DNA from 4 places in the Stutzerimonas sp. C6.4V genome. Region 3 is predicted to be linked to each of the others. Evidence: predicted binding sites of a transcription regulator. Region 3 holds the regulator's gene; each other region holds the start of a gene.

Region 1 (4,613 bases), 150 kb from region 3:
TGAGAGCGGACGATCTCGAGTTGCACGTCACCAGCGAAGAAGGCGCCTACGCCAGCGTATCGCTCGCCGGCCCGTTCGGCGAAGCGAAGAAGCCGGAACAAGTCCCCGGCCAGATCGCCGACCTGCTGAGCCAGCTGGGCACCACGATCTACCACGCCGAAGAAGTGGATGTGGACGCGCCGCAGGCGTTCTTCATCCCCAACTCGCAGCTCAAGGCACTGCGCCGCGCAGCCATCGAGGCGCTGACTGACGCACGCGAAGCCATCCGCCCGCGCGGCGCGCGCAAGCCGGTCAGCGTGCCACCGCCGGTCTATCCTGAATCGCACCTGTCGTTCCTCTACAACGTCTACAACGAGAAGGCCCGGGCCTTCTATCACCGTTATGGCGTGCAGCTGATCGATGCGGCCTACGAGGCCCACGAAGAAACCGGCGAAGTGCCGGTGATGATCACCAAGCACTGCCTGCGCTTCTCCTTCAACCTGTGCCCGAAACAGGCCAAGGGCGTGACGGGCGTACGCACCAAGGTCGCGCCAATGCAGCTGGTGCATGGCGATGAGGTACTGACCCTGAAGTTCGACTGCAAGCCCTGCGAGATGCACGTGATCGGCAAGATCAAGGGCAACATCCTCAACCTGCCGCAGCCCGGCAGCGCCAGCAGCGTCGTCGGCCATATCACCCCGGCCGACCTGATGAAGACCATCCGCAACAAGCCGCACGCCTGACTAACCACTGCAGTACAAAAGCTGGTTGTCCGTGGCTGCTCTGAACAGCCACGGCAATGCGCCATGTACTCAGAAGGTGACTGACGCTTGTACCTGCGATTCTTGGCGCATTACATTGGCTTGTAGCTCGCCCACGTAGCGCGCCTCTTCGCGGATCGGCACCCAGCCCTTGCTAGCACTGCTGACTTCACTCGCCTGCTTAAGAACCTGCTCCGCCACAACTGGCGCATCGACAATCTGAACTTCAGGCAATACCGTTGTCTGCTCTTCCTCAGCAACCGCAAGCGCCAGGGGACTGAGGGAAAAGGACAGCAGCAGGCAACGCGAAATGCCCCTGCCGGTGTGACGCGAAAGCGGAAAGTGCACGAACGAATCCCTAGCTGAATGAGAAGTAATCGCAATCTACCACCCACAAACGCAAATAGCTCGCAATAGCGATCCATTCCCATAAACACCGATCGCACGAAGCCTGGGCGATCGCTCGATACCCGTCGGCACAGCCTCCCATAGGCAGACAAGGAACGAACATGCTTAAAGGGTCAACTCGCTGGATCGCAATGTCATTACTCGCCGCCGCGCTGGCCGGTTGCGCGACACCGCCGCCGAAGGAGCCATCATCCGGCACCGAGACCCAGCCATCCACCGAGCAGGGCGAAGCCATAGGCTCGGGCAAGGCCTCCTTCTATGCCCAACAGCACCATGGCAAGTTGACCGCCAGTGGAGAACGCTTCGATCAGCACTCGCTGACAGCCGCCCACCGCACCCTGCCCTTCGGCACCAGGGTGCGGGTCATCAATACCCGCAACGGTAAAAGCGTCGTGGTGCGCATCAATGACCGCGGGCCGTTCGTGCGCGGGCGGGTCATCGATTTGTCAAAGGCCGCTTTTCAAAGCATCGCCAGCACTCGCTCAGGGGTCATCCGGGTGCGTCTTGAACGGGCCGACTAATTGCCCATCCTTCACGCGCCCGGCCAACCCTTGCCGAACCCGCTTTTTCAGTCAGACAAGGAGAACCTCTCCCGTTGCGGTCGTGAGCCAAGGCGATGAACGTGTATCAAGAACTCCGGCAGCATGCCGATAGACAGGCACGTCCACTCAGTTCCTGGTGCCCCCATGTTCAACGGCCATCTCAAAAAACAACTCGAAGAGCAGGCTGCCGAGCTGTCCCTGCTGCGTCAACTTCGCGATCAGATGAGCGCTACGAAATTGTCGGTCACCCTTGATCCAGAATTCCGGATGGTGGGCCTCAACCAGGCATTCGCCAGCACGCTCGGTTACCGCGTCGAGCAATTGCAGGGACGCGCCATGCTGGAGATCGTGCCGGCTTACGTGAAGGCCCTGCCGTGCTTCCAGAAATTCCGTACGGCGGTGTCCCAGCTGGCGCCGGTCAACGACGATTACCGCTTTCTGCGTGCCGATGGCAGTCTCGCCTGGCTGCACATCGACTGGTACCCGGTTCAGGACAAAGCAGGCGCGTTGCTGCACATCAGCGGCTATGGACGGGAAGTGACAAAGGAGCTGCAGCTGGCAAAGGAGAACGAGGCGTTTATCAATGCCCTGCTCCGCTCCTCCGCGGTCATCGAGTTCAACCTGGACGGCACGGTTGTTACCGCCAACGAGCCGTTCTTGAAGGGCATGGGTTATTCGCTCAAACAGATCGTAGGCAAGCACCACCGCATGTTCTGTACTCACGAGGAAGCCTCTTCGCAGCAGTACCAGGCGTTCTGGGAGACGCTCAATCGCGGCGAGTTCGTCGCGGATCGCTTCAAGCGCATCGACAGCATGGGCCGGGACGTCTGGCTCGAAGCGACCTATAACCCCGTCTACGATACCGAAGGCAAGCTCTGCAAAGTGGTCAAGCTCGCCAGTGTCGTGACCGAGCAGGTCGCTCGGGAAGAAGAAGTCCGAGAAGCGGCCAGCATCGCCTATGACGTGTCTCGCAAGACCGACACCTGTGCCGAGCGCGGCGCCGTGGTGGTCAAAGACACGGTCGCGACCATGCAACGCATCGCAGAAGAAGTGGAGTCGGCAACCCAGGGTATCGAGGCGCTGGGCCAGCAATCACATCTCATCAGCTCCATCGTGCAGACCATCGGCGGCATCGCTGCACAGACCAATCTGCTGGCGCTCAACGCAGCCATCGAAGCGGCGCGTGCCGGGGAACAGGGTCGGGGCTTCGCGGTCGTGGCCGATGAAGTTCGGCAGCTCGCAGGCCGCACCAGCGCAGCCACCGAAGAGATCGTCAGCGTGGTGGAAAAAAACCAGTCGCTGGTCGACGAAGCCGTTCGGGAAATGGCCAACAGCCGCGAACAGGCTTCCCAGGGCCTGGCGCTGGCGAACCAGGCCGGCGCCGTGATCGTCGAGATTCAGGACGGCGCGAAACAAGTCGTCAGTGCGGTTGGGCGCTTTGCCAACGAGCTCAAATGACCCATCCGGGTTCGGCGCTCATGGTTGCCCGCCGCCTGAAAGGGCTTCGCCGTCACTGCTGCCCTGAACCTCGGCGATCACTTCGTTGATGGCTCGTGCAATCACATCCGGATGGTCTTCGGGGCTGAAATGCCGGCCCTTCGGGATACGGATCAGCGGTGCACCTAGCTCCTCGGCCAGGCGTTCGCCAGTGGCAAATTCCAGCGGATCGGCGTCGCTCCATACGACGCGCTTCACCCCGCCGATCACTGACAGCTTTCCAGCCAATGCCTGGGTATCGCGGGCACTCATGCTATCGAGCTGGTGAGCGAAGGCCTTCGGGCCGATCGCTCTGGAATATGGCTGCCAATGCAATTCCGCCGATCTGGCCCGGCGCCCGGCCTGGTCATGACCGAGGTTGGCCAGTCCGGCCAGGAAGATCGGCTTGAGCAGGGCTGACGGCAATTTGCCGATTACCCCGGTCTGCTTCTTGGCCGCCCGTACCGCCGCCACTGGCCAGTTGTCGTAGGCCACACAGTCCGCCAGCACCAGCCCGCGGCAAAGCTCGGGGTGTTTGACCAGCAGCTGCTGGATCACACCACCGCCCACATCATGCCCGACGAAGACTGCCTGACGGATGCCCAAGTGCTGCAACCAGCCATAGAGATAGTCCGCCTGGCTTGCGACCGAGATGTCTCGATCGAGCCCCTGCTCCATCGACCAACCGAACCCCACCAGCTCCCAGGCCAGGCAGCGTACGTTGGTCTGCACCAGCTGGGGGACGACGTAGCGCCACAAGCGCGGGTGCGTCGGGATGCCGTGCAGCAGGATCACCGGAATGGCATCCGGCTCGGTGGCACCCTGTTCTTCCCAGCGCATCAGGATACCGTTGACCATCGCGCTCCTGACCAGCTCCGGAGCCTCGGGTAGGTCGCTGGCCGATTCTTCGGCTTGCCTGCCGGTCAACGCAGACCCGATGCCAAGCACCGCGGCGGCATAGGCCGCGGTGCGCAAACGACCGCGCGGCAAGGCCAGGGCAGAGGCAGCGGCGATGCCGCCGAGTAACAGGCGATTCTTGTCGAGCTTTTCAGAGAGTTTCATGAACGCGTCCTGGAAGGGATATAAGGATGGGTACCTCTTCCCTCCCCAGGGTTCCCCACCCCGGACGGCTCCGCGACGAGGGGCAGCCGGACGAACTCTCGCCGCCTCGTCAACCGTCAGAGTGCCGCGCTGTTCACCGGCCGGGCGAAACGATAGGTAGCAAAAGCGCACAGCACCACGCCACTCAGCGCCAGCAATCCGCCGACGATGCCGACATTGCTCAGTCCCAGGTGTTGCGTGACCAGGCTTCCCAGCAGCGCGCCGCCGCCGATGCCGATGTTGTAGATACCGGAGAACATGGCCATGGCGACATCGGTGGCATCGGATGCAAGGTTCAGCACCTTAGCCTGCAATGCCAGGCCAAAGCACATTCCGGCAATGCCCC
Region 2 (4,613 bases), 720 kb from region 3:
CGGCAAGGGTGCACGCATTGTCTGGATGGCTGAGCCGGGCCGTGAACGCGACTTTATTTTCGTGATCATGCCCGGCGGACAGGAGCGTGCGCTGGCGGACAATGACTACAGCCATTTCGGCTTTGCGCTGGACAGCCGGGATGAAGTCGATGCGATAGCCGAAAAAGCGCGCGAGGCCGGCTGCCTGATATGGGCTCCCCGTGACGAGCCCTACCCTGTCGGGTACTACTGCGGCGTGCGTGACCCGGCGGGGAACTACGTCGAATTCAGCTACGGTCAACCACTCGGGCCAGGCTCGCAGGATATGCCTGTGCCATGAAACGAACGAAGCCACCCGAAGGTGGCTTCCTGCAGACGCCTTGTCGCTTAGAACGCTTTACCGGTCAGGTAGAAGTTCTCATAGCAGAAGTTGGTGGCGGCGATATAGCCTTCCGCGCTTCCGCAATCGAAACGCTGACCCTTGAACTTGTAGGCCAGCACGCAACCGTCCTGGGCCTGGCGCATCAGGGCGTCGGTAATCTGGATCTCGCCACCCTTGCCCGGCTCGGTCTGTTCGATCAGGTCGAAGATGTCCGGGGTCAGAATGTAACGGCCGATGATTGCAAGGTTCGACGGGGCGTCTTCCGGTTTTGGCTTCTCGACCATGTGGCTGACGCGGAAAATATCGTCGCGGATCATCTCGCCGGCGATCACGCCATATTTGCTGGTCTCTTCCGGCGGTACTTCCTGGATTGCGACGATTGAGCAACGGAACTGGTTGTACAGCTTGACCATCTGCGCCAGGACCGGATCACCGTTGAGGTTGATGCAGAGGTCATCCGCCAGGACCACGGCGAAGGGTTCGTCACCGATCAGGGGACGACCGCTGAGGATGGCATGACCCAGGCCCTTCATCTCTACCTGACGCGTGTAGGAGAAGCTGCACTGGTCAATCAGCTTGCGAATCCCAACCAGGTACTTTTCCTTGTCGGTGTTGCGGATCTGGTGCTCAAGTTCGTAGCTGATGTCGAAGTGATCTTCCAGGGAGCGCTTGCCGCGTCCGGTAACGATCGCGATCTGGGAAAGCCCTGCGGCTAGTGCCTCTTCAACCCCGTACTGGATCAGGGGCTTGTTGACTACCGGCAACATTTCCTTGGGCATGGCCTTGGTCGCAGGCAGAAAGCGCGTGCCATATCCGGCCGCGGGAAAAAGGCATTTCTTGATCATGTGAGTCCTTGAATAAAAAGGTTCCAGTTGATGCACTGCGCCTGGATCGGTCAACAGCCATACCCTGCTCGTCCCGCCGACAGCGGCTGACTAGAGGCTACGACCACCGAAACGACAAGGGGTTCGACCGCTGCCAGTGCGAATACATCAAACCCAAACAAGCCGACCGATGGCCGTTGACATAGGCCTGGTGCATAGGTTGATGCGAGCCAGGGCAATTGCCAAGTAGGCCCACGAAAAAGAAATCGCGTCCCTGGCGAGCCCGTAACGGTTGCGTATGGCCAACGCGCCTGATCCGAGTCCGATAAAACCTGTGATTTATTGCCGAAAGACCCGCAAAACCCCGCCAAGCAGCACGCGTTTCGCTGATCCAGATCAGTAAAAGTCCAGAAAAACGCCGCTTCGTCGCAAGCCATTGCGGGCTGACAGGCAACCGCGACTAGGATATCGCCGTCCTGATATGGCCTTGTGCCTGTACGCGCCCACCTCACGTATATCTGTAAAGAGTCGGGGCTTTCGGCCGATAGGTCGAGACAGGCGAGGCGCCGTGTGGCCGTCTAAAAACGCGGCTGCGCCTCAGGTGAGTTCGCGATACGCAGTAGCAGTTAAGGAAAATGATGAACAGTAGTCCTGAAGCTCGGCAGATGTCCGTCCAGTCAAAGATCAACCTGGCGTTGCTGCTGGTCTTCGCTTTGGTTCTGGCCGCTTCGCTTTTCTATTCCTCACGATCTGAAAAGCAGCTGATCCTCCAGGTCGTCGAGCAGCAAACCAAGGACACGGCTGACTCCTACTTCGACAGCATCAATACCATGATGCTGACCGGTACCATGGCCCAGCGCGAAGTGCTGCGTAACAAGATCCTTGCGCGCCCGGGCGTGATCGACGCGCGCATCGTACGCGGCGAGCCGGTGACAAAAGTGTTCGGCCCCGGGTTCGAGCATCAGCGGCCGATGGACAAGCTCGACGAGCGGGGACTCGCTGGCGAAGCCACTATCGAGGTGAGCGAAGGCAAGGATGGTCGTGTGCTCACGGTGATCAACCCGATCCACGCACAACAGGATTATCGCGGTACCAATTGCCTGACGTGCCATCAGGTACCCCAGGACACGGTAATGGGCGCGGTGCGCATCAGCTACGATCTGTCTGCCCTGGACGGCAAGGTGGATCGAAATCTCCTGTTGTCCGCTACGATCCAGGCGCTATTGTTGGTCGTGGGCCTGGTTCTGATGGGCTACATCATCCGTCGGGTGATCATCAGCCGCATCAACGACATGCGTCACACCATGGAAGCGATGACCGCGGATGAAGACCTCAGCCGTACAGTCGCCGTGCATGCGCAGGACGAAGTTGGCGCCATGGGTCAGGCTTTCAACCGCATGATCTTCAAGTTCCGCAACAGTCTTGAAGCGGTCGCTGCCGTGACACGCCAGTTGGGTGAGGTATCGGACCGCGTATCGAACGTCGCCGAGAAGACCCAATCTGCCGTCATGGCGCAACGCAGCGAGACCGACATGGTCGCCTCTGCAATGAATGAAATGAGCGCAACCGTCCAGGAGGTAGCACGCCACGCAAATCAGACCGCGTCGGCCTCGGGGGGCGCAGATGCGGAGTCGAGGATGGGCGTCACCCTTGCCACTGAAGCGCTGGACGGCATCGAGGTGCTGATTCGCGATATCGAGAACGCTGCACGGCTGATCAAGCAGGTTGAAACGGACAGTGCCAGCATCGGCATGGTGCTCAATGTCATCAACGGTATCGCCGAGCAGACCAACCTGCTCGCGCTGAACGCGGCGATCGAGGCCGCGCGCGCCGGGGAACAGGGTCGCGGCTTCGCCGTGGTCGCCGACGAGGTGCGTACCCTCGCCTCGCGCACTCAGAAATCAACCGAAGAAATCCAGCGCACCATCGAGCAGCTGCAAGGCGGCGTTCGCAACGCCGTGCAGGCGATGGAAGGCGCGCAGACCCGCGCTCAGACGGGGTCCGATTGCGTCGCCAAGACGGCACAAAGCCTGAATGTGATTGCCGGCGAGGTTAATACCATCAACGGCATGAACACTCAGATCGCAACGGCCGCCGAGCAGCAAAGCGCAGTGGCCGAGGAAATCAACCGCAACATCACTACCATCAGCGCAATTGCCGACACCACCCTGGCCGACGCATCCCAGACTTCCCGGATCAGTGAGGAGCTGGTGCAACTGGCCGCTGAGCTGAATCGTCTGGTCGGACAGTTCCGGCTGTAATTCGTCAAGGTTGATTGGCGCCGACTACCATAGGTTCCGGCTTGGCCTTGCCTATGGCGAGCCGCCCCGTTTGGCGCCCTCTCGATCGGTCTGGCCTAATCTTGATCTGGGACAGGCCGACGGCGGGTGAGGTAACGCGATAATTCGCGCCAAGATGTCGCAGGCCCATCCGGCCCTTTTTCACTCATCCAATCAAGGTGAATCCGTACATGGACCAAACGCCGAGCTTTAACCGCGCCCTGGTCGAGAAATATGACCGTCCCGGTCCTCGCTATACCTCCTACCCCACCGCTCCCCAGTTCCATCAGGCCTTCGCCATCGATGACTACCGCAGCGCCGCGCAGGAGACCAACGAGGCTGCGACGCCCAAGCCACTGTCGGTGTACATCCATATCCCGTTCTGCAAGAGCCTCTGTTATTACTGCGCCTGTAACAAGATCATCACCCACAAGACCGATCGTGCCGTTGAGTACCTGCAATACCTCAAGCGCGAAATCGAGATGCAGGCGGCATTGTTCGACCGCTCGCGCAAGTTGACCCAGCTGCATCTGGGCGGTGGCACGCCGACCTATTTCACCAGCGAGCAACTGGCCGACCTGATGGCCGCACTGCACGACGCGTTCAACCTGGATGACAGCGACAACCACGAGTTTTCCCTGGAAGTCGACCCGCGCACCGTAACCCCCGAGCAGATTCATCAGTTGCGCAAGCTCGGTTTCAACCGCCTGAGCTTCGGCGTGCAGGACTTCGACAAGCAGGTACAGATCGCGGTCAACCGCATCCAGACCGAAGAGCAGACCCGCGAGCTGGTCCAGGCTGCCCGCGACGCCCGGTTCAAGTCGATCAGCGTGGATCTGATCTATGGCTTGCCTCTGCAGACAGTTGAGAGCTTCAACACCACGCTGGACAAGATCATCGACATCCGCCCGGATCGGATCGCGGCCTACAGCTATGCGCACCTGCCGGATCTGGTGCGTGCGCAAAAGCTGATCCGCCCGGAAGACATGCCACCACCTGAGCGCAAGCTGGAGCTGCTGGAGCTGACCATCAGGCGGTTGACTGACGCTGGCTACGTCTATATCGGCATGGATCATTTTTCCCTGCCGGATGACGAACTCACCCTTGCACGGGCAAACGGCACGCTGCAGCGCAACTTCCAGGGCTACT
Region 3 (4,613 bases):
CCCTTTACCGTGTGGAAACCGCGAAAAATCGCATTGAGCAACGCGGCGTCGTCGGGGCTGCTCTCCAGCTCCACCAGTTGCTCTGACAATAGTTCGAGAATCTCGCCGGCCTCAACCAGGAAGTCCTGGAGGATTTCTTCATCGGCGTCGAAGCTCATATTCACCTTCCCCTAAAAGCCCAGGCTTGAAAGCAGATCATCGACATCGTCCTGCCCGGATACGACATCCTCACGTATATCGGCATGCATCTGCGGACCTTCACCGTTGGAAGTCGCTTTTTCCTGTTTTTTCTTTTCCTGCTCGGCGAGCAGCTCTGCATGATCGTGCTTTATGCCGGCCACACGGTCGACTTGGCCGGCCATCAGCACCAGATTCAGCAGGTTGCTTTCAAGCTCGGTTATCAGACGGGTCACCCGCTTGATCACCTGGCCGGTGAGATCCTGGAAGTCTTGGGCCAGCATGATTTCGCTGAGATTCTGCGAGAGCTGGCTGCCGTCGTTCATGGTCCGCTGGAGGAATTGGTCAATGCGTTTGACCAGGTCGCGGAACTGTTCGGCGTTCATGTCACGACGCATGAAGCGCTGCCAGTCGGCCGTCAGGCTTTGCGCTTCGTAGCTTACGTAGTTGACCAGCGGCGCTGACTCCTCGACCAGATCCATGGTGCGGTTTGCCGCTTTCTCGGTCATTTCCACCACATAGGACAGCCGGTCGGTGGCGTCTGTGATCGGTGATGGGTCTCCACCAGCGGCACAGGTATCCATCTCCAGCTTGACGATGGCGTTGTGCAGTTCGCGGGTGAGCTTTCCGACTTCATGATAGAGACCCAGATTGCGGGCCTGATTAAGCTCGTTGAACATCTGCGCAGCGTCGTCGAAGCGGCCTTGCTGCAGGCTTTCAATCAGTTGGGGTGCATGGGCCTTCAGAGTCGCTTCGAACTCTGCAAGGCTTTGGTCTGTTTGCGTCATAGTGCCCTCGCGGCGTTACTTCAGCCGTTGACGCGCTCGAAAATCTTTTCGATTTTCTCTTTGAGCACTTGAGCCGTGAATGGCTTGACCACATAGCCGTTTACGCCTGCCTGTGCTGCCTCGATGATCTGGTCGCGCTTGGCTTCGGCAGTCACCATCAATACCGGCAGATGCTTCAGACGATCATCGGCACGCACTGCGCGCAACAGATCGATGCCACTCATGCCGGGCATGTTCCAGTCGGTGACGAGAAAGTCGAAACTGCCACTCTTGAGCATCGGCAGCGCGGTAGTACCGTCATCGGCCTCGGCCGTGTTGGTAAAGCCCAGATCACGCAAGAGATTCTTGATGATCCGTCTCATTGTCGAGAAGTCGTCGACGATGAGAATCTTCATGTTCTTGTCCAAGTACACCTCCGTAAATCCCGAAATCCCCAGCGCCCGCTCACGGTTCATGGCGGGCTCCGTGAATGAAGCTCGTAAAAAGCGGCCTCGAAATGCGTTATGCAAACCGGCTGCTAGCGGGCACGCCACTCGCCGAGGCGAGCTCGCAGACGCGCCGCGCACTGGCTGTGCAGCTGGCTCACCCGCGATTCGCTGACGCCCAGAACCTGGCCGATCTCCTTCAAGTTCAACTCTTCGTCGTAGTACAGCGAAAGCACCAGTTTTTCACGCTCCGGCAGGTTCGATATCGCATCGGCCAGGGCTTGCTGAAAACGCTCGTCCTCGAGATCACGAGACGGTTCCGGATGTGCACTGGCGGCTTCCTCGCCGAACTCCCCGTGCTCGCCCTCCGTCAGCAGGTCATCAAAGCTAAACAGGCGGCTGCCCAGGGTGTCGCCCAGAATGCCGTAGTACTCATCGAGACTCAATTTAAGTTCGGCCGCAACTTCATGATCTTTAGCGTCGCGACCGGTTTTGGCTTCAATTGTGCGAATCGCCTCGCTGACCATGCGCGAGTTGCGGTGAACCGAGCGCGGCGCCCAGTCACCCTTGCGCACTTCGTCGAGCATCGCACCTCGAATGCGGATGCCTGCGTAGGTCTCGAAACTGGCGCCTTTGCCGGAATCGTACTTCTTGGACGCCTCGAGCAGACCGATCATGCCCGCCTGCATCAGGTCATCGACCTGCACGCTCGCCGGCAAGCGCGCCAGGAGGTGGTAGGCGATGCGCTTGACCAACGGCGCGTACTGATCGATGAGCTGGTATTGAGCGTCTTTAGCCTGAGCTTTGCTGTAATACATACCGAGTCCAGCCGCTATTGTTCGTTAGGCTCTGAGGCGGGCCTGACCAGGCGCTCCACAAAAAATTCCAGATGACCACGCGGCGTTGCCGGTAGCGGCCAGGTATCGACCTTCTGTGCAATTGCCTTGAAGGCCAGTGAAGACTTCGCTCGCGGATAGGCCTCGTACACGGCGCGCTGCTTCTGCACGGCCTTTCGAACCGCCTCGTCGTAGGGGATCGCGCCGACGTACTGCAGCGCCACGTCCAGGAAACGCTCCGTCACCTTGGTCAATTTGGCGAACAGGTTACGGCCTTCCTGGGGCGCATGGGCCATGTTGGCCAGAACCCGGAAGCGGCTGATGCCATAGTCTCGATTGAGTAGCTTGATCAGCGCGTAGGCATCGGTGATCGAGGTCGGCTCATCGGTCACCACCAGCAGCACTTCCTGCGCGGCGCGGACGAAACTCACCACGCCGTCGCCGATACCGGCCGCCGTGTCAATGATCAGGACGTCGACATCGCTGCCAATGTCGCTGAATGCCTGGATCAGCCCCGAGTGCTGCAGGGTCGACAGCTGGACCATGCTTTGCGTACCGGAAGCGGCCGGAACGATGCGCACGCCGCCCGGCCCCTGAATCAGCACATCGCGAAGATCGCATTCGCCGGAAATGACGTCGGCCAGCGTGCGCTTGGTCGTCAGACCAAGGAGTACGTCGACATTGGCCAGCCCCAGGTCAGCATCGAGCAGAACCACCCGCCGCCCGAGATCGGCCAAAGCCAGCGCCAGATTGACCGACACGTTGGTCTTGCCGACGCCACCCTTGCCGCCGGTCACCGCAATCACCTGTACGGGATGCATACCCATGTTTACACGCCTATATCTTGCTGGGGCCCGGAGGCCATCGATGCGTTCAGCGTGAACGCGTCATCTTTGTCTGTGTGAAAGGCCGGTGCGTTCATCCGACCTTCCGTGAACCGTTGTAGAGCTCGGAAAACATGTCAGCCATCGCCTCCTCGCTGGGCGCCTCCTCTGATTGCAGACTCACCGCCCGACTCACGAGCTGGTGGCTGCGAGGAAGGTGCAGGTCATCAGGGATGCGCGGGCCATCAGCGAGGTAGGCTATCGGCATATGCTGGCTGATCGTGAGCCCAAGGACATCTCCAAGGCTACCGGCCTCATCCAGTTTAGTCAGAATACAACCAGCCAGCCCACAACGCCGGTAGTTGTGCCACGCAGCCTTGAGCACCTGGCTCTGGCTGGTCGCGGCCAGCACCAGGTAATTCTTCGATTTGATACCCCGGTCAGCCAGTGCTTCGAGTTGCTTGCGCATCATCGGGTCGCCTGCCGGCAGACCGGCCGTGTCGATGAGAATCAGGCGTTTGCGGGCCACCGACTCGAGGGTCTTGCTCAACGGCTGGCCGGGATCGATCTGGAGGACCGGCACATTGAGGATACGACCGAGGGTCTTGAGCTGCTCCTGCGCACCGATGCGGTAATTATCCATACTTGCCAGGGCAATGCTTTGCGGCCCGTGCTTGAGCACATAGCGTGCCGCCAGCTTGGACAGGGTGGTGGTTTTTCCGGCACCCGCCGGACCGACCAGAGCAATGATGCCGCCCGCTTCCAGCGGCTCGGCCTCCGTAACCTTGATGGCATGTGCCAGATGCGCCAGCAGCATCCGCCACGCCTGTCGCGGCTCGGCGACACCGGCTACCTTTTCGAGCAGGGCACGCGACAGATCGGCAGGCAGCCCGATGCGCTGCAGGCGGCGCCAGAGACCCGCCTGCTGAGGGCGGCGGCTCTGCTCCTGTCCCCAGGCAATCGAGCCGAGCTGCATTTCGATCAACTCACGCAGCCCTTGCAGTTCTGACTGCATGGCCTCCATCGCCCGCGAATCCGTCGCGGTAGCAGTAGCAGGTGCTGGCCGAGCCGCGGCGGCAGGTTTCTCATCAAGCAATTGACGGTCCTGAACGGCCTGTGGACGCGGTGCGCTGAGCTCGGCATGGGCTGTGGCGATGCGCGCCTGAGTCTTGCGCAATTCGCTCTCAAGGGCCGGATTCGGCTGCTTTGGCACCGTCTCCATCGGGTAATCAAGCACAGCAGTCAACTCGACGCCGCCAGCGACACGGCGGTTTCCCGTGATCACGGCATCGGCGCCCAGTTCGTCGCGGATCATTTTCATGGCGATCCGCATATCGGCTGCGAAGAAACGTTTGACCTGCATGGCCTGTACCCTCGGTTAATTCTGACCCACCGTCGAAACGATGGTGACCTGCTTGTTATCCGGTATTTCCTGATAGGCCAGGACATGAATGTTCGGTACGGCCAGTCGGGCAAAGCGCGACAGCATCGCGCGAACCGGACCTGCCACCAGCAAAATCGCCGGCTTACCCATCATTTCTTGACGCTGTGCCGCATCCACCA
Region 4 (4,613 bases), 450 kb from region 3:
TGCGTGGCACCCTGGGCCGCATGCTGTTTTCTAACGATGAGATACTCAAGTCTGTACGGGTGATTTCCGGTGGTGAGCAGGGCCGCATGCTGTTCGGCAAGCTCATCCTGAAAAAGCCCAACGTGCTGGTGATGGACGAGCCGACGAACCACCTGGACATGGAGTCGATCGAGGCTCTCAACCTGGCGCTGGAGAACTATCCTGGCACGCTGATCTTCGTCAGCCATGACCGGGAATTCGTGGGCTCCCTGGCAACACGTATCGTGGAATTGTCAGACACGGGCGTAACCGACTTCAGCGGCACCTACGATGACTATCTGCGCAGCCTTGGTGTGATCTGACCGCGGCAATCCACTATAGCCCCGCACTATGCGGGGCTTTTTTTCGCCCAAGCTATTTGCATAAACGCCAGGCGAGCCCGGATTAGACACCTGGCTAACAGCTTATCGCAGCCATCTGGATGAACCCCGGATTTCTAGCCGGCCGCCGTACTCCAGTCAATCAGACTGAACTGCCAGGTTGCCAGGATGAGGATGCCGAAGATGATGCGGTACCAGGCAAATGCCGCGTAGCTGTGGTTGCCGATGAACTTCAGCAGCGCCCTGGCTGCCAGCATTGCAAACACGAACGAAGTGACAAAGCCGATGGCAAATACCGGGAAATCACCCGGCTGAAACAGCTCGCGGTATTTGTAGCCTGAGTAGACCGCAGCGCCAACCATGGTGGGCATGGCCAAGAAAAAGGAAAACTCTGTTGCCGCCTTGCGTGAAAGGCCAAACAACAGCCCGCCGATGATAGTTGCCCCGGAACGTGATGTGCCTGGAATCAGCGCCAGGCATTGAGCGAAGCCGACCTTCAGGGCGTGAGTCCAGCGCATGTCATCGACGGTTTCGGCTTGCACTTCATGCTGGCGCTTTTCCGCCCACAGCATCACTACCCCGCCGATAACCAAAGCCGTAGCCACAGTGATTGGATTGAACAGATAGTGGTGAATCAAATCGGCGAAGGTAACTCCCAGCAGCACGGCCGGAAAAAACGCGACCAGCAGATTTACCGTGAACTTCTGCGCTTGCCTCTGCTTTGGCAAACCTGCCACTACGTCGACGATTTTCAACCGGTACTCCCACACCACAGCCAGGATGGCGCCAAGCTGAATGATGATGTTGAACGCCAACGCGCGTTCGCCGCCGAAACCTATCAGGTCCGCAACGATGATCTGATGACCTGTGCTCGATATCGGCAAAAACTCGGTAACGCCTTCAACTACTCCAAGAAGCAATGCCTGAAAGGCAATCCAAAGATCCATCTATTCTCCGATAACGGTGCAAGTCACCGCGCCTGAATCATGCAAAGAAAGGTAAATATCAGATAGCCATCTGAGCGCTGATCTGACCTGTTTGTGGTGACTAAATTCACTGCTTTGAGATGAGTACCCTCAACATTTCTGCGCTACAGCCGAAACCCTACCCAACAGGCTGCGACAATCGACCGCGGCCACATCTGTAGCCATGGGTAGACCGGATCGCCGCGCTCCACCTGTCAACAAGGTCTTGAAAGGAGCCAGCGAGCCCATGAATATGTTAAGAAATTTCCCGATAAGCAAACGCCTATGGCTGATTCCGCTTGTTGCCGTCGCCATGCTGTTCATGCTTGGCTTGTTGATGATTCAACAAGTCCGCAGCGACCTGTACAAGGGGAAACAGGTCATGACCCAGAACATTGTCGAGACGGCGCGCGGCGTACTCACTTATTACCAGCAATTGGAGGCAAACGGCAGTATGAGCACTGCCGAGGCGCAAAAGGCTGCGATGGACCAGGTCCGCCTGATTCGCTATGGGCAGAATGACTATTTCTGGATCAACGACATGCAGCCGGTGATGATAATGCATCCGATGAAGCCGGAACTTGAAGGTCAGGACCTATCCAACACCAAGGACCCGAACGGCAAAGCGCTATTCAACGAAATGGTCAAGGTAGCGAAGCTCAAAGGCGCGGGTCTGGTGGACTACCAGTGGGCAAAGCCGGGCGAAAAGAACCCGGTACCGAAAATTTCCTATGTCGAGCTGTTCAAACCCTGGGGATGGATAATCGGATCGGGAATCTACGTGGATGACGTCGAAGCAGAGTTCCAGAGGTACCTGGTGCACTTTTCCCTTATAGGGCTCTCGATAGCGGCTTTGATGGCTGCAATGGTAGCCGTGCTCATCCGTAGCATTACTCGACCTCTGCGCCGCTCAATGCAGGCGATGGCGAATATTGCCAGCGGTGAAGCTGATCTCACTCGCACCTTGGACGTGTCTGGGAATGACGAACTGACCACGCTGGGTCGCGACTTCAACACATTTACCCAAAAGCTACGCACAGTCATTGGCCAACTACTCGAGACAGCCGGCTCATTGGAACGATCCTCCGATGCACTTGGCGGGCTCGCTGGTCAGGCCCATACCCAGAGCCAGCAACAATCTCAGCAGATGGAACTTGTCGCCACAGCCGTCAATCAAGTGACCTATGCGGTGCAGGAAGTTGCAAAAAATGCTGAACATGCCTCCACCGAGGTGGGCGATGCAGAAAAACAGGCGGGTCTCGGGCAGCACAATATCGAAGCCAGTCTGCGACAGATAGACCAGCTCTCCAGCACCATTGGCGAGGCTGTTGGCGTCATCCAGTCGCTAGCCGATGAAACCACCAAGATCGGATCGGTACTCGAAGTGATCGGCTCGATTGCCGATCAAACCAATCTTCTGGCGCTTAACGCAGCCATCGAAGCAGCCCGGGCCGGCGAGCAGGGACGCGGATTTGCGGTTGTGGCCGATGAAGTTCGGCTACTGGCTCAGCGCACCCAGACTTCGACTGCCGAGATACATACGATGATCGAGCGTCTGCAGAAAAATTCCGGCGCGGCGGTGACTGTCATCATGGAAAGCAATCGAGCTTCTCAGGCGACGGTCGAACAGGCCAGCCAAGCCGGTGAAAGCCTCGCTCAGATCGCCCAGGCTCTGCGTAACCTGTCGGGACTTAACGCCTCGATCGCCAGTGCGACGCTGCAGCAGACTCACGTAGTGGAGGATATCAATCAGAACGTTACCCAAGCTGCTGCGCTGGCTTTGGAAAGCACACTGGCTGCTGAGCAATCAAGCGCTGCCGGCAGCGAGCTTGGCGAATTGGCTGAACAGCTGAACCGTCTGTTGCGCCAATTCAAGGTGTAGATCGCGCGATTGGCATCGCTTCTTCCAGGAGATCCCGGACGGCCCGCCCTCTTAAGAGGGCGGGCCGTTTTGCACCCGGAACCTGCGGCTTTTCGTCGCGGCCAGCTGTGCCGAAGTTAAGCGGCATAACTGTCGCACCATGTCTTTTATTGCGTTACCAGCCCTGGAATGGGCCTCGGCGGCCATACAACCCATCGTTTGGTGCACCCTAGCCGGCTTATACCTTCGGCTAATTGCAAATTTCTTACGCAGTTACGAACTCTGGATGTGACTTATCAGTCCCCTGTGTACATCAATGGAATGTAAGGCCAACGCCAGCGACCAGAACGGCAGGCCAATTCCGTATTTTGGGTACCACACAGAGAGACACGCCCCATGACCAGCCCCCTTCGCTTCAACGACGCCCTTCTGATCACCGACCGCGCGTTCAAGCCCTTCCAGTGCGTTGCCTGGACGCTCATGGAAGGAAATGGTGAACTCAGCATCACGGTCGTGGATGGCAGCGAGTCCCGCCCTGTAGGGCATTGCAAGCTGTCCAGCAGCGTTTATTCTGACCCGGTCAAACTTGGCGAGACACTCCAGCAGGCTCGTGCGGACCTGAGTCGTCAGGGCATGCTGCTGGCTCCGTGGCAGATGCCTGCCTGAAGATGCGGTTCGTTCGCCTGCATTGCACAACTTTGCAGGGATACGGATAGCGTTCGACAGATCATCGCCAACATGGGCTCGCGTCTCGTGTTGGTGCATGGAGCGATCGCAACCCCAGTAACGGCCGCCAACTCCGCCAGCATCAATACCTCGCCAGCGCATAGCTGGATTGGATCCGATGCAAAGAGCGTTGGCCTGCCAACTGCGAGCTGTCCCCGGCAAGATGCTTCGACTCACACTGGGCAGAGCCTCTCCACAGCCCTGTCAGCGTCGGCGCCGGTGCCGCTCAACGAAAGGCGGTCACAGGCTTTAACACGGCTGCCACATTTTCTGTTGAGGCATGTCCATGCTAACCCAAGGCTCTCACCGTCCGCGCCAAAAATGCAAACGCCCCGAACAAGTCGGGGCGTTTGCTAATCACCGCTCGGATCCTTAACAAGCGACCCGGTCGGCAAACTTTCCGCTATCATCCAGGCAATTAACGCACCTGTGCTTCAACCTCGGCTTCTACGCGGCGGTTGACCTGACGCCCCTCTTCGCTGTTGTTGTCAGCGACCGGGCGGGTTTCGCCGTAGCCAACCGAATCAACGCGCTGGCTTTCGACGCCATACTGATTGACCAGTACTTCACGCACGGCCTGGGCACGACGCTCCGACAAACGCTGGTTGTACTGATCGGTACCTACCGAATCGGTATGTCCTTCAACGGTCGTGCTGGTTTGCGGATACTGCTGCATGAAATCGGCAAGGTTCTTGATGTCGC

What was found. Region 3 encodes FliA, which starts transcription of late flagellar genes. Its sites were predicted from a motif close to CTAAAGTTTNNNNNNNNNNNGCCGNTAA; they were not measured.
Region 1: the regulator FliA is predicted to act here: its motif matches at 1,775-1,802, upstream of AC4LFW_RS11025 (methyl-accepting chemotaxis protein).
Region 2: the regulator FliA is predicted to act here: its motif matches at 1,706-1,733, upstream of AC4LFW_RS07110 (methyl-accepting chemotaxis protein).
Region 4: the regulator FliA is predicted to act here: its motif matches at 1,435-1,462, upstream of AC4LFW_RS08235 (methyl-accepting chemotaxis protein).

Annotation. Positions count from the first base shown of each region.
Region 1 covers NZ_JBZUBM010000001.1:2,358,721-2,363,333, forward strand. Annotated here, with positions in the region: gene AC4LFW_RS11010 (peptidase U32 family protein) at 1-722, shown strand, start outside; gene AC4LFW_RS11015 (hypothetical protein) at 792-1,088, opposite strand; gene AC4LFW_RS11020 (septal ring lytic transglycosylase RlpA family protein) at 1,250-1,669, shown strand; gene AC4LFW_RS11025 (methyl-accepting chemotaxis protein) at 1,835-3,148, shown strand; gene AC4LFW_RS11030 (alpha/beta fold hydrolase) at 3,167-4,228, opposite strand; gene AC4LFW_RS11035 (sugar transporter) at 4,345-4,613, opposite strand, start outside.
Region 2 covers NZ_JBZUBM010000001.1:1,486,000-1,490,612, reverse strand. Annotated here, with positions in the region: gene AC4LFW_RS07120 (VOC family protein) at 1-319, shown strand, start outside; gene galU (UTP--glucose-1-phosphate uridylyltransferase GalU) at 367-1,206, opposite strand; gene AC4LFW_RS07110 (methyl-accepting chemotaxis protein) at 1,824-3,446, shown strand; gene hemN (oxygen-independent coproporphyrinogen III oxidase) at 3,656-4,613, shown strand, end outside.
Region 3 covers NZ_JBZUBM010000001.1:2,206,948-2,211,560, forward strand. Annotated here, with positions in the region: gene AC4LFW_RS10325 (chemotaxis protein CheA) at 1-158, opposite strand, end outside; gene AC4LFW_RS10330 (protein phosphatase CheZ) at 171-965, opposite strand; gene AC4LFW_RS10335 (chemotaxis response regulator CheY) at 986-1,360, opposite strand; gene fliA (RNA polymerase sigma factor FliA) at 1,483-2,208, opposite strand; gene fleN (flagellar synthesis regulator FleN) at 2,223-3,053, opposite strand; gene flhF (flagellar biosynthesis GTPase FlhF) at 3,145-4,413, opposite strand; gene flhA (flagellar biosynthesis protein FlhA) at 4,429-4,613, opposite strand, start outside.
Region 4 covers NZ_JBZUBM010000001.1:1,757,612-1,762,224, forward strand. Annotated here, with positions in the region: gene AC4LFW_RS08225 (ABC-F family ATPase) at 1-341, shown strand, start outside; gene AC4LFW_RS08230 (undecaprenyl-diphosphate phosphatase) at 476-1,306, opposite strand; gene AC4LFW_RS08235 (methyl-accepting chemotaxis protein) at 1,572-3,206, shown strand; gene AC4LFW_RS08240 (hypothetical protein) at 3,582-3,851, shown strand; gene AC4LFW_RS08245 (OmpA family protein) at 4,330-4,613, opposite strand, start outside.